DNA from 4 places in the Streptomyces hawaiiensis genome. Region 4 is predicted to be linked to each of the others. Evidence: riboswitches for the same ligand, from Rfam matches in the RefSeq annotation. Region 4 holds a riboswitch; each other region holds the start of a gene.
The links. A riboswitch is a leader RNA that binds a small molecule or an ion and turns the genes downstream of it on or off. The one in region 4 is predicted to bind cyclic di-AMP.
Positions count from the first base shown of each region.

Region 1: linked by a shared signal. The riboswitch ahead of CEB94_RS24815 (C40 family peptidase) and the one ahead of CEB94_RS19225 (M23 family metallopeptidase) in region 4 are both predicted to bind cyclic di-AMP.
Region 2: linked by a shared signal. The riboswitch ahead of CEB94_RS06475 (C40 family peptidase) and the one ahead of CEB94_RS19225 (M23 family metallopeptidase) in region 4 are both predicted to bind cyclic di-AMP.
Region 3: linked by a shared signal. The riboswitch ahead of CEB94_RS16635 (LysM peptidoglycan-binding domain-containing protein) and the one ahead of CEB94_RS19225 (M23 family metallopeptidase) in region 4 are both predicted to bind cyclic di-AMP.

Region 1 is NZ_CP021978.1:5,344,849-5,348,046, forward strand. Features, by position in the region: gene CEB94_RS24810 (SLAC1 family transporter) at 1-407, opposite strand, end outside; gene CEB94_RS24815 (C40 family peptidase) at 486-1,658, opposite strand; cyclic di-AMP (ydaO/yuaA leader) riboswitch at 1,667-1,839, opposite strand; gene pcrA (DNA helicase PcrA) at 2,155-3,198, shown strand, end outside.
Region 2 is NZ_CP021978.1:1,403,331-1,406,528, forward strand. Features, by position in the region: partial or broken gene CEB94_RS06465 (ATP-dependent Clp protease proteolytic subunit) at 51-616, shown strand; gene CEB94_RS06470 (hypothetical protein) at 624-932, shown strand; cyclic di-AMP (ydaO/yuaA leader) riboswitch at 1,281-1,480, shown strand; gene CEB94_RS06475 (C40 family peptidase) at 1,484-1,957, shown strand; gene CEB94_RS06480 (DUF6328 family protein) at 2,040-2,669, shown strand; gene CEB94_RS06485 (ATP-binding protein) at 2,806-3,198, opposite strand, start outside.
Region 3 is NZ_CP021978.1:3,648,548-3,651,745, reverse strand. Features, by position in the region: gene CEB94_RS16645 (cytochrome P450 family protein) at 1-33, shown strand, start outside; gene CEB94_RS16640 (LysM peptidoglycan-binding domain-containing protein) at 156-1,109, shown strand; cyclic di-AMP (ydaO/yuaA leader) riboswitch at 1,338-1,504, shown strand; gene CEB94_RS16635 (LysM peptidoglycan-binding domain-containing protein) at 1,508-2,203, shown strand; gene eno (phosphopyruvate hydratase) at 2,467-3,198, shown strand, end outside.
Region 4 is NZ_CP021978.1:4,187,483-4,190,680, reverse strand. Features, by position in the region: gene CEB94_RS19235 (hypothetical protein) at 94-765, shown strand; tRNA gene CEB94_RS19230 (tRNA-Met) at 820-893, shown strand; cyclic di-AMP (ydaO/yuaA leader) riboswitch at 1,192-1,348, shown strand; gene CEB94_RS19225 (M23 family metallopeptidase) at 1,360-2,394, shown strand; gene CEB94_RS19220 (aldo/keto reductase) at 2,578-3,198, shown strand, end outside.

The sequences.
Region 1 (3,198 bases), 1.2 Mb from region 4:
GCCGCGGCGAGCGTGGCGCCGAGCACCGCGAGCCCCTGGGTGGCCACGCAGCGCAGGAACACCGTTCCGCGCCGCCCCCTGGCCCGCACGGTGAGCAGCACCGCCCAGAGCAGCAGGGCGAGCGCCAGCAGCGCCTCGGCGAGGGGCTGCCGGCCGGCCGCGGAGAAGCCGGTGCCGAGGACGGCGGTCGCCGCCACGGTGGTGAGCGCGGCCGGCGCCTCCGCCCGCCATCCGCCGTGCGCCCGCTGGGCGAGGCCCGCGGCCGCCACCAGCCAGGCCGCACAGGCCGGGACGAGGGCGATGCGGGAGAGGACCTCGTACCCCGCCGAGTCGAGACCGACCGACACGAGGCCGGTCGCCAGCGCATACGTCGCCCACCAGGCGGCAAACGGGGAGGGACCGGACATAGTGCCGATGCTAGAGAGCGGCGCCCGCGTGACGAGAGGGGCACGCGCGCGTGCCCCTCAAAATCACAACGAGACCGCTCAGGCCGGGCGTACCACGCTGTGGATCGCCGACTCGCCGTCGTAGTAGATCGACTCCTCGCGCACGTACGTGCCGGGCTTCGGGGCGTGGATCATCATGCCGTTGCCGATGTAGACCCCGACGTGGGTGACGTCGTCGTAGAAGAAGACCAGGTCACCGGGCTGGGCCTGGGAGAGCGGGACCGTGGCGCCGGCGTTCACCTGGTCGTAGGTCGTGCGCGGCAGGGTGACGCCCGCGGCCTTCCAGGCGGCCTGGGTCAGGCCCGAGCAGTCGTAGGAGCCGGGGCCGACGGCGCCCCACACGTACGGCTTGCCGATCTGGGCGCGGGCGAAGGTGAGCGCCTTGTCGGCCTTGGTGGCGTACGAGGAGTCGGCCGGGGGCGCAGGGGAGGACGAGCCGGTGCCGGACGACCCCGACGGCGAGCTGTCCTGCTGCTGGGCGGCCTCGTCCCGGGCCTGCTGCTGCGCGGTCTGTTGCCGGGCCAGCTCGTCGGCCTTGCGGGCGGCCTCCTCGCGCTTCTCCTTCTCGATCGCCGCGAGCCGGGCCTTCTCCTCGGCGGTCAGCTTCGACATCAGCTCGCGCGCGTCGGCGAGCTTCCGCTGGACGGTGGCCTTGGCCGTCTTCAGGTCGCCCTGCGACTCGGTGAGCGTCTCGAGGCTCTCGGTGGCCTCCTGGCGCTTCTCCATCGTCTCGGACTGCTGCGTGACGTAGTCGTCGACCGCGACCTTCTGACGGCCCGTCATCCGGTCCATCAACTGGGTCTGGTCGAAGTAGTCCTGCGGGGTGTCCGCGAGCAGGAACGTCGCCGTGTCCGGGGCGGCGGCGCCGGTGCGGTACTGGGCGGAGGCGAAGGAACCCAGCTGCTCGCGCGCCTCGTTGAGCTTCTGGGTGCGCTGGGCGACGTCGTCGATGAGGGTGTCGGCGCGCTTGCGCTGCTTCGCGGTCTTCTCCTTGGCCGCGTTGTACTTGTCGGTCGCCGACTCGGCCTGGCGGTACAGGTCGTCGACCTTCTTCTCGACTTCCTCCAGGCTGGGCTTGTCGTCGGCCTCGGGGGCGGCGTTGGCCGACTGGGACAGCAGGGCCACGGACGTGAGGGCCGCCGTTGCGAGGGCGGGGGTCCGTATGCCTGCCACGCGCGTACCCGTAGGACGCGACTTGCGGTGCGACGCCAAGGGAGGCGACTCCTTCCATGTTCCGCCTACCGGGTTAGCTGTCGGGTTCGGGCGGGTGGTTCGGAAGGTTTGCCCTACGGCCGTCTCCGCACAGGGAGTCGGGCCGATTCACCCCAGGTTCACGGTTGGGTCCCCGGCTCCGGCTGCCGCTGCGGCACGCCGGACTCGGCGGAGGCCGCGCGGCCCGGCGACGTTCGCCGGTGGGGGTCATGCGGCCTGGTCGCACCGTAGCCAATTCGTGTGGCCTCTGTGAAGGTTGATGGGTGATATGCCCGATACATTTTCGTGACCTTACTCATGAGCGTTGCAGAGAGTGAACGATCGAGGGGGGTTGGTCATGAAAGGTCCACAATCGCGGGGGTTGTAGCAGGGCGTGATCATGCGGTCATGGACGGCGACATCGCGCCGCCGGGCGAACGGCGTGATCCCCGGGCGCGCGGCGATGTTCTCAGGGCGGCGGCGGGCTGTCAGTGGGGCGCCCTAGACTCGGAGAGCGATGAGCAGCCTCTTTGACGACAACTTCCTGGCGAACCTCCAGGCCCAGCGGGGCCCCGCGGACGAGCCCCCGCCGCCGCCCGAGGACGATCACGTACCGGAGCCGATTCCGGACGATCTGTTCGGCGGGAAGTTCGACATGCCTCCGGACCGGGACGCCTACTACCGGGACGGCGCCCCCCGCCCGGTGGTGGACACCGCCACCCTCCTGGAAGGGCTGAACGACAACCAGCGCGCCGCCGTCGTCCATTCCGGCTCCCCGCTGCTCATCGTGGCCGGCGCCGGCTCCGGCAAGACCCGTGTGCTCACGCACCGCATCGCCCACCTGCTCGCCGAGCGGGACGTGCACCCGGGCCAGATCCTCGCGATCACCTTCACCAACAAGGCCGCCGGCGAGATGAAGGAGCGCGTCGAGCAGCTCGTCGGCCCGCGCGCGAACGCCATGTGGGTCATGACGTTCCACAGCGCGTGCGTGCGCATCCTGCGCCGGGAGAGCAAGAAGCTCGGCTTCACGTCCTCCTTCTCGATCTACGACGCCGCCGACTCCAAGCGCCTGATGGCCCTGGTCTGCCGCGACCTGGACCTCGACCCCAAGCGCTTCCCGCCGAAGTCCTTCAGCGCCAAGATCAGCAACCTGAAGAACGAGCTGATCGACGAGGAGGACTTCGCCGCCCAGGCCACCGACGGCTTCGAGAAGACCCTCGCCCAGGCCTACGCGATGTACCAGTCGCGGCTGCGCGAGGCGAACGCCCTCGACTTCGACGACCTGATCATGACGACGGTCAATCTCCTGCGCGCCTTCCCCGACGTCGCCGAGCACTACCGCCGCCGCTTCCGCCACGTGCTGGTGGACGAGTACCAGGACACCAACCACGCCCAGTACGCCCTCGTCCGGGAACTCGTCGGCACCTCCGAGCACCCCGTCGACGTACCGCCCGAGGCCGAGGTCCCGCCCGCCGAGCTGTGCGTGGTGGGCGACGCCGACCAGTCGATCTACGCCTTCCGCGGCGCGACGATCCGTAACATCCTCCAGTTCGAGGAGGAC
Region 2 (3,198 bases), 2.8 Mb from region 4:
GCTACGTGCTGCCCGAGTTCACCGAACGCACAGGGTCCGGGCAACGGACGATGGATCCGTACTCGAAGCTCCTGGAGGAGCGGATCGTCTTCCTCGGGGCGCCGGTGGACGAGACCTCGGCGAACGACGTGATGGCCCAGTTCATGTACCTGGAGCACCAGGCTCCGGAGCGCGACATCTCGCTCTACATCAACTCCCCCGGCGGCACCTTCCACGCGATGACGGCGCTCTACGACACGATGCGGTACGTCTCCTGCGACGTGGAGACGATCTGCCTGGGCCAGGCCGGTGCCGCCTCCTCGGTACTGCTGGCGGCGGGCACGCCCGGCAAGCGATTCGCGCTGCCCGACGCACGCCTGGTGATCCATCAGCCCGCGCTGCCCGAGCCGGTCCGGGGCAGGCGAGCGATCTGGCCATCCAGGCCGACGAGTTGACGCGCATCCGCGGCCGGATGGAGGAGATGCTCGCGCTGCACACCGGCCGCACCCGGGAGCAGGTGAGCACGGACATCGAGCGGGACAAGATCCTCACCGCCCAGGAGGCGGTGGAGTACGGCCTGGTGGACGGGATCATCCCGAGCCGCAAGGCCACCCTGGCCCCGCCGACCGGACGATGAGGCCCTGGTGCTCCCGCCCGAACTGCCACCGCTGCCCGCCCTGACACGCGCCGAGGCGGAACTGATCGACCGTTACCTCGAGGTCGTCGACCTGCTCGGCCGCATCAATCCGGCCCAGGACGGCGACACCTACCGCGGACTGCGCGCCGCCCAGGCCCTGGTCGGCAGGGCGACCGCGCTGCGTGACGCGCTGACCCTGATGCACCAGCGGGGCGAGACGGACCTGCACGCGGGCACACTGGCCCGGGCGCTGCGGGTGCTGGACGGCGAGCGGCGCACGGCGCGGCTCACTCTGCCCCCGGAATCCGTCAGTTGACGCGGAACCGTCGGTCCGGACGCCCGCCCTGTCGGCGGAGCGTCCGGACCTGAGTCGAAACGGACCAATGGACGTACCCCTGTTCGGAGTAGACGGGAAACTGATTTTGGGACCGTCCCGGTTGCGCAACACACGTAGCCCTCGGATGGAATGGGGCATTCCGTCGCTGGTCCGGCGCTCCACGAACCCGTGGACACTGGCGCGAACGCACACGTGTCCACCCGAACGGGTGAGTGGTGAGTAACAACACAAATCCCCGGTTCCGTTGGGAAATCCGGACAGCCATGCGCCAAGATCCCGTCTGACGACAAGCCCCCGCCGCTGTGGCGGGGCGATCCGGGCGGACGCCGAGTCCTGCCGCCGTCCGGATGACCGGTCGACAGGAGTGGATCGGCAGGAGTGGAGGACCCAAGCACGACGGGTCGCCGGGACGGTCACGCCATGACCTGACCCGAGCAGCCCTTGGGGTGAAGCCGCGTCAGCGGCCGGGCAACTTCGCCAGCCCGAATCCGACAGGTCATCCTTCACAGGCGGCTGACGAAGGGTTGCGCATGACTGCGCTCAATCGTGTCCCGTCGCTCATGGCCCGGGCCGGCACGGCCTCGGCGCTCACCATCGCCGCCGTCGGCGGTTCGATAGTGGCGCCCGGCTTCGCCTCCGACGCCGCGGCTGCCACACCGGCGACCAAGGCACTCCAGATCGCGGCCTCCAAGAAGGGTTCGCCCTACAAGTACGGGGCCATAGGTCCGCACCGGTTCGACTGCTCCGGGCTCACGCTCTACTCGTTCAAGAAGGCCGGCAAGAAGCTCCCCCGCACGGCTGCCCAGCAGTACAACAAGACGCGCCACATCTCCGCCAAGAACCGCAAGGCGGGCGACCTGGTGTTCTTCCACTCGGGCAGCAACGTGTACCACGTCGGTATCTACGCGGGTAAGAACAAGCTCTGGCACTCCCCGAAGAGCGGGGACGTGGTGCGGCTGCAGAAGATCTGGACCAAGAGCGTCTGGTACGGGCGCGTGAAGTGATCCGCCCGGCGTGCGGCGGCGTCCTTGACGCGCCGCCGCACGCCGGAGCGTGACACGGGCTTGAGTGGATACCCGTCACTCCATGGCCGAGCACCGTCCCTGCACCGCGCGTAACGAGACTCCGCTGCAACGCGCCGACCGCAACTTCGTCGAGCTGCTCCAGGAACTCCGCGTCACCCAGACGGGTGTGCAGATCCTCTTCGCCTTCCTGCTGTCGCTCGCCTTCACGTCGCGCTTCGAGGACCTCGACACGGTCCAGCGCGTCACCTACGTCATCACGCTGCTGCTGGCGGTCCTGGCCGCCGCGCTCTTCACCGCGCCGGCCGCGCTGCACCGCTCCCTCTTCCAGCAGGGCGCCAAGCCCCGCATCGTGCAGGTCTCCTCGCGCCTGGCCACCGCCGGCCTGAGTGTGCTGGTGTTCGCGTTCAGCGGTTCCGTGCTGCTGGTGGTCGATGTGACCACGGGCCGGGCCGGTGGTATCGCCGCGGGCGCCGCGACGTTCGTGGTCTGTGTCGGCCTGTGGGGGCTGCTCCCGCGGCTGGTGCGGCGGGCGGGGCCGCGTGCGGAGGCGGCCGGCACCGGGAAGACCACCGAGGAGGAGCCGGCGCGGGGCGACGTCAGGATCCCCGCACCGCTGCGGCGCACCGTCGGACAGCCCTCAGGGCTTCGTGGGGCGGCAGCGCACCGGGAGGCGTCGGCACGGCACCAGTGACGGCCGCGGGCTCCGGCGGGTCATGAGGCTCGGCGCGGGCGTCGCAGCCCTGAGGACGGCCCGGACGCGGGTCGCGCGGGCCGAGGTGCGCGTACGGCACCCGCTGGGGAGGTCTTCCGGGTCGTGCTGGGCGTGACTACGGCTCCTGCTGGACCGCTGTCGTCACCGGCTGGACCGGGAGGACCCACGGAAGTTCGATCGAGATGGTCTTGCCGCCCTCCCGGGTGGGGCGGATGCGGAGTCTGCCGCCGCATTCCGCGGTCAGCCAGCGGATGATGACCAGGCCGCGGCCGTTGTCCTGCTGGACGGCGGCGGGCAGGCGTCTGGGGAGACGCGGGTGGCTGTCCGTGACACCGATGCGCAGGTGCTCGTCGCGGTCGAGCTCGACGTCCACGGTGAACGTGGGCGACTGACCGAAGGTGTGCTGGACGGCGTTGGTGGCGAGTTCGGAGATGATGAGCCGGACGGTGTCGGACACTTCCGTGTCCGCCGGCAGGCCCCACTCCGCCAGCGTGCCCACCACGTAGGC
Region 3 (3,198 bases), 540 kb from region 4:
CCGGCTGAAAGTGACGAAACATCAGACTTGTGATCTTCACGTGATCTGCGCGGCATGAACTTGTGACAAGTGATCGTCTGCCGATACGTTCACCCATCAACGCGGCCCGGGTTTCGCGCCGCGTTGGTCACTGATGTCTCGCGAAAGGTCTCCGTATGCTCTCCGGGAACGGTCGGCACCGTCGCCCCCGCCAGGCTCCGGCTCTCCTCGTGGCGGCCGGAGTGACCGGCTCCGCCATCGCGATCCCGCTCCTCGGGGCTTCTGGCGCCAGCGCGGCCGACGGCACGACCTGGGACCGGGTCGCGGACTGCGAGACCGGCGGCGCCTGGAGCCAGAACAGCGGTAACGGCTACTACGGCGGCCTGCAGTTGTCCCAGGAGGACTGGGAGAACCACGGCGGTCTCGACTACGCCGCGAGCGCCGATCTGGCCAGTCGCTCTCAGCAGATAGCCGTGGCCGAGAGAATCCTCGCCGACCAGGGGGTCGGCGCGTGGCGCACCTGCGGACTGCTCTCGGGACTCCAGCAGGACAAAGGGTCGGAATCACCCGATTCATCCGAATCATCCGGTGAGGTGGACTCGCCCGGATTGCTCGACTCGCTGGGTTCGCCCCCCTCTGAGAGTCCTTCTTCATCCCCTTCGCCTGACGCGTCGTCGCCGTCGAAGGACGAAACCACCAAGACCGGCAAGTCGCCCGAATCCGACGGTTCGTCGCGGGATCGGCAGCCCGACGCCTCTCCGTCGGCCACCTCCGAGGGCGGCACATCGGGCACATCGCAGCAGGACGAGGACTCCTCGGCGTCGGCCGATACCGGCTCCGGCCGTCATCGCGGTCCCAGCGCCGACGAAACCCGCGCACCCGAGGGCGAACGTGCGGAGAAGCCCACGGGGCGTCACTCCACGCCCGCTGACGAGAGTTCCGGCGAAGAGTCCGAAGGCGCCTACATCGTGGGTGTCGGCGACAGTCTCTGGTCCATCGCCGACGCCCTTCGGGTCAGCGGCGGATGGCACGCGCTCTACGAGGGCAACGAGAAGGCGGTCGGCGCCGACCCCGACCTCATCCACCCCGGTCAGACGCTCACGGTAGGGGGCGAAGCGGACGAGAGGTAGCCGTTCGGGCAGTGCGGAAACGGCAGTCGAAGTCGTCCCGAAACCGGGTGAGTTCACGTCATGTTTCGCGCCGAATGTCCCGTATAAGGCCGGTGAGAGATAGATCTCAGAAGCCTTGATCGTCTTTGAAATTCCGCGGACCGCGTGTCTACGGTCGTGACCGCTCGTCACCACGAGCCCCGGCTGCCGCAACGCCGAATCCTGCCAGCGGCCGTACGGGAACAGTCGTCGCGTCAAGCGCCGTAGGCAGGAGCGGGGGACCCAAGGTAAGTGCCCGACCGGCCAGTTGAGCCGGAAGGGCTTGGGGTGAAGCCGTGTCCCGGGAGGGACGCGGCCGGGCAACTCAACCGGCCCGAACCCGACAGCTCACCTCGCAGGCGTCGGTGAGGGGATCTTCCATGCTGTTTTCCAGCAAGGGCAAGCACCGCCGTCCGTCCAAGGCCACTCGTGCCATCGCCGTCGCCGGTGTCGCCGGCGCCGCCGTCGCCGCCCCGCTGATGGCGGTCGGCAACGCCTCCGCCGCCACCGCCTCCGAGTGGGACACGGTCGCCCAGTGCGAGTCCGGCGGCAACTGGTCCATCAACACCGGCAACGGCTACTACGGCGGTCTGCAGTTCTCCGCCTCCACCTGGTCCGGCTACGGCGGCACCCAGTACGCCTCCACCGCCGACCAGGCCACCAAGTCCCAGCAGATCGAGATCGCCGAGAAGGTCCTGGCGAGCCAGGGTAAGGGTGCCTGGCCGGTCTGCGGCAAGGGCCTGTCGAGCGCCGGCTACACCGGCGGCGGCTCCTCGAGCGACTCCGGCAGCTCCTCGCAGCAGAGCCAGCAGAGCACCGAGTCCCGCGAGACCCAGCAGCAGCCGGCCTCCCGCTCCGACGAGCGCCCGGCCGCCAAGAAGACCGTCACCACCCCGACCGGCAAGAAGGTCAAGAAGGGTGACGGCGAGTACAAGGTCGTCAAGGGCGACACCCTGAGCTCGATCGCGGCGGACAAGAAGGTCAAGGGCGGCTGGGAGAAGCTGTTCGAGCTGAACAAGGACATCGTCGAGGACGCCAACCTCATCTACCCGGGCCAGCAGCTGCACCTGAAGTAAGCAGCGGCCCGCCCAGGGCCCACAGGCTCCCCGCTCCGGTGCGTCATCCCCCGTACGCACCGGAGCGGGGTTTTTTCTGCCGTTCTTCGCAATCCGGCTTTGTTCCGTTCGGAAACAATTTACTCTCGGTTCTGTCCATGGGGTGGGCGACCCGGTGGCCGATCGCCCGGAGCCGGTTAGGCTCATGTCGCGAGCCACCACGGCCCGCACCTCGCCGGGTCCACGCGACCCGCGTACCCGCGTCACATAAGAAGGAGATGCTCGTGCCGTCCATCGACGTCGTCGTAGCCCGGGAAATCCTGGACTCCCGAGGCAACCCCACGGTCGAGGTCGAGGTCGGCCTCGACGACGGCAGCACCGGTCGTGCCGCCGTCCCGTCCGGCGCCTCCACGGGCGCCTTCGAGGCCATCGAGCTCCGCGACGGCGACTCGAACCGCTACCTCGGCAAGGGTGTGGAGAAGGCCGTCCTCGCGGTCATCGAGCAGATCGGCCCGGAGCTCGTCGGCTACGACGCCACCGAGCAGCGCCTGATCGACCAGGCGATGTTCGACCTGGACGCCACCGACAACAAGGGCTCCCTCGGCGCCAACGCCATCCTCGGCGTCTCCCTCGCCGTCGCCCACGCCGCCTCCGAGGCCAGCGACCTGCCGCTCTTCCGCTACCTGGGCGGCCCCAACGCGCACCTGCTGCCGGTGCCGATGATGAACATCCTGAACGGCGGCTCGCACGCCGACTCCAACGTGGACATCCAGGAGTTCATGATCGCCCCGATCGGCGCGGAGTCCTTCTCCGAGGCCCTGCGCTGGGGCGCCGAGGTCTACCACACGCTGAAGAAGGTCCTGAAGAGCAAGGGCCTGGCCACCGGCCTCGGCGACGAGGGCGGCTTCGCCCCGAACCTCGGCTCCAACCGCGAGGCCCTCGACCTCATCCTCGAGGCCGTCAAGGAAGCCGGCTACACCCCCGGCGAGCAGATCGCCCTGGCGCTCGACGTCGCC
Region 4 (3,198 bases):
TGCGGGCCGATCGGCCCAATAGATCCTGCGTCCGGACCGCCGCCCGGGCCGCGCTGCCTCCAGGGCCAGGACGAGAGGACGGAGGCGGCGGCCATGAGGAAAGCGGGGAGACGACGGAAGGCGGCACTGCTCCTCCCGCCCCTGCTCACCGCGCTCGCCCTGCTCGTCCCCTCCTACCAGGCCGACGGCCCGGACGCCCGCACCATGGGCCCCGCCCTGCCCTCCGACGCCGCGTTCACCCATCCCGGCGTCCTCGTCGACCGGGACCGGCTGGACGCCCTGCGCGAGCACGTCACCGCCGGGCGGCAGCCCTGGCTGAAGGCCTACCTCGCGATGCGGGACAGCGCGTACGGCTCCTACCGGTACCGGGCCGAGCCGCTCGAGACCGTCCTCTGCCCGCCCGGTGACCTTCAGGGCCGGGGCTGCGCCGAGGAGCGTGCGGACGCCCTGGCCGCCTACTCCCAGGCCCTGCTCTTCACCGTCACCGGCGAGCGGCGGCACGCGGAGAAGGCCCGGCAGATCATGGACGCCTGGTCGGCCACGCTGCGCCGGCACGCCGGGGAGAAGGCCGCGTTGCAGGCCGGCTGGACCGGGTCGGTCTGGGCCACGGCCGCCGAGATCGTGCGGCACACGCCCGGCGAGGAACGGCTCGGCCGATCCGTCGCGGCCGCGCACGAGCTGGCCGTACGGGCCCGGCCCGCCGGCACCGACGACCTGTTCACCGCCTGGGAGACCCTGACCCACGCGGGCGCCCCGGCCGGCTGAGCAGAGGGTGTGCACGAGGTGTCCCGCGGATGGCGTACACTGGAGTCACAACGACGCGGGGTGGAGCAGCTCGGTAGCTCGCTGGGCTCATAACCCAGAGGTCGCAGGTTCAAATCCTGTCCCCGCTACTGAAGGCCGAGGGCCGGAATCCGAAAGGGTTCCGGCCCTCGGTGCATTTCCCGGTGGTCTTACGGCGGCCATTACGGTCGGTGAGTGAACCACCCCGTTCCGCATAACAACTGACGCACCGTCAAAACTCGTCAGTCACTTGCGCGGCGGTCAACTCGCCCGATTTGGGCCCGTCATGGCGGGTAAGTCCGCGCGAAAAAGGTTAATGATCAAGTGGAATCGCTGGAATACCCCTCGCGCGTCTATTAACGTTCGATAACGCAGCGCGGTCGTCCCAGCCGTCACAGAAGGCGGCTCCGTGCGCACGCGCCGAATCCCGAAAGGGAACCGGGGAACCACCACTTGGGGTGAATCGAGCGGATACCACCGTGGCAGCACGGCCGGTATACGCGCGTAGGAGACCTTCCTGCTCCGAACCCGTCAGCTAACCCGGTAGGCGAGAAGGAAGGAAAGGAGCACGCCCACGTGGCGTCCAACCGGCCTGCCCCCGCGGCCCCGCTCGCGCCGAAGCGCGACACCGAAACCTTCGGCTACGGCGGTCAGCGCACCGACGAGGGCCCGTTCCAGGAGTGGAACCCCACCGAGGAGTCCATCCGTCCCGTCCGCGGCCGGCATCGCGTCACCAAGCAGCGCGGCGGAGGCCTCGCCCGCAGCTCCACCGTCCTGGGCGTCGGCGTCATAGCCGCCGTGGGTGCCGGCGGCATGGCCAGCGCCCAGACCGGCAAGCCCCCGGTGTCCATCTCCGTGCCGGACCTGCCCTCGGTGGGTTCCCTCATCTCGGACGACGACACCCCCGAAGGCTCCGCCACCCCGCTCAGCAGCCTCGGCACCACCACGGCGGACACCGAGCAGGCCACCTCCGGCGCCGGCGCCGGTGAGGCGCTGCGCGCCCGGATCATGGCCCAGGTCGAGCGCCAGCAGGACCAGATCGAGACCAAGGCCGCCCAGGACGCCGCGGCCGCCGCCGAGAAGGCAGCCGCGGAAGCGGTGGCCAAGGCGGAGAAGGAAGCCAAGGCCAAGGCCGCCGAAGCCAAGAAGAAGGCGGAGGAGGAGGCCAGGAAGAAGGCCGAGGCCGAGCGGCTCGCCGCCCTCGCCAAGCAGTTCACGCTGCCGACCTCCTCGTACACCATCACCTCCAGCTTCGGTCAGGCCGGCGCCTACTGGTCCTCCGGCTACCACACCGGCCTCGACTTCGCCGCCCCCACGGGCACGCCGATCAAGGCCGTCCACAGCGGCACCATCACCGAGGCGGGCTGGAACGGCTCGTACGGCTACAAGACCGTCCTCACCCTCGATGACGGCACCGAGATCTGGTACGCGCACCAGTCCTCCATCGGCGTCAGCGTCGGCCAGAAGGTCAGCACCGGCGACGTCATCGGCCGCGTGGGCGCAACCGGCAACGTCACCGGAGCGCACCTTCACCTCGAGGTCCACTCCGCTGGATCCTCGAACGGCATCGACCCGAGGGCGTGGCTGCAGGGCAAGGGACTCAACCCGTAAGCGGTACACGTCCGTTGAAGCACCGGCGGCCCTGACGACGACCCCCCGACGTCAGGGCCGCCGGTCTTCCGGTGTGCCATGGGCGGGTTCACGAGAGCTTTGGGTTACGCGAGCCTTGGGTTTACGGGAGCTTTGCGTCCCGTTGCGGAATGAGACGCCCCTGTACGGACGTTGACGCAGAGCATGACTTCTCTTCGCAAACTCGGCTCCTCCGACCTCGAGGTCTTCCCGCTCGCCCTCGGCGGCAACGTCTTCGGCTGGACCGCCGACGAGGACCAGTCGTTCGCCGTCCTCGACGCCTACACCGCCGCCGGCGGCAACTTCATCGACACCGCCGACTCCTACTCGGCCTGGGTCGAGGGCAATCAGGGCGGGGAGTCCGAGACCGTCCTCGGCACGTGGCTGAAGGCCCGCGGCAACCGCTCGGACGTCGTCGTCGCCACGAAGGTCAGCCAGCACCCCGAGTTCCGCGGCCTGTCCGCCGACACCATCAAGGCCGCCGCCGACGCCTCCCTGCGGCGCCTCGGCACCGACTACATCGACCTGTACTACACGCACTTCGACCAGCCCGACGTGCCCGTCGAGGAGATCATCGGCGCGCTCGACAGTCTCGTGAAGGCCGGGAAGGTGCGGCACATCGCCGCCTCCAACATTTCCGCCGAGCGGCTGCGGGCGTCCCTGGAGTTCTCCGACCGCGAGGGACTGGCCCGGTACGTCGCCCTCCAGCCGCACTACAACCTGGTCTCCCGCGACACCTACGAGGGCGAGCTCCAAGACCTCGCCGAGCGGACCGGCCTGGCCGCC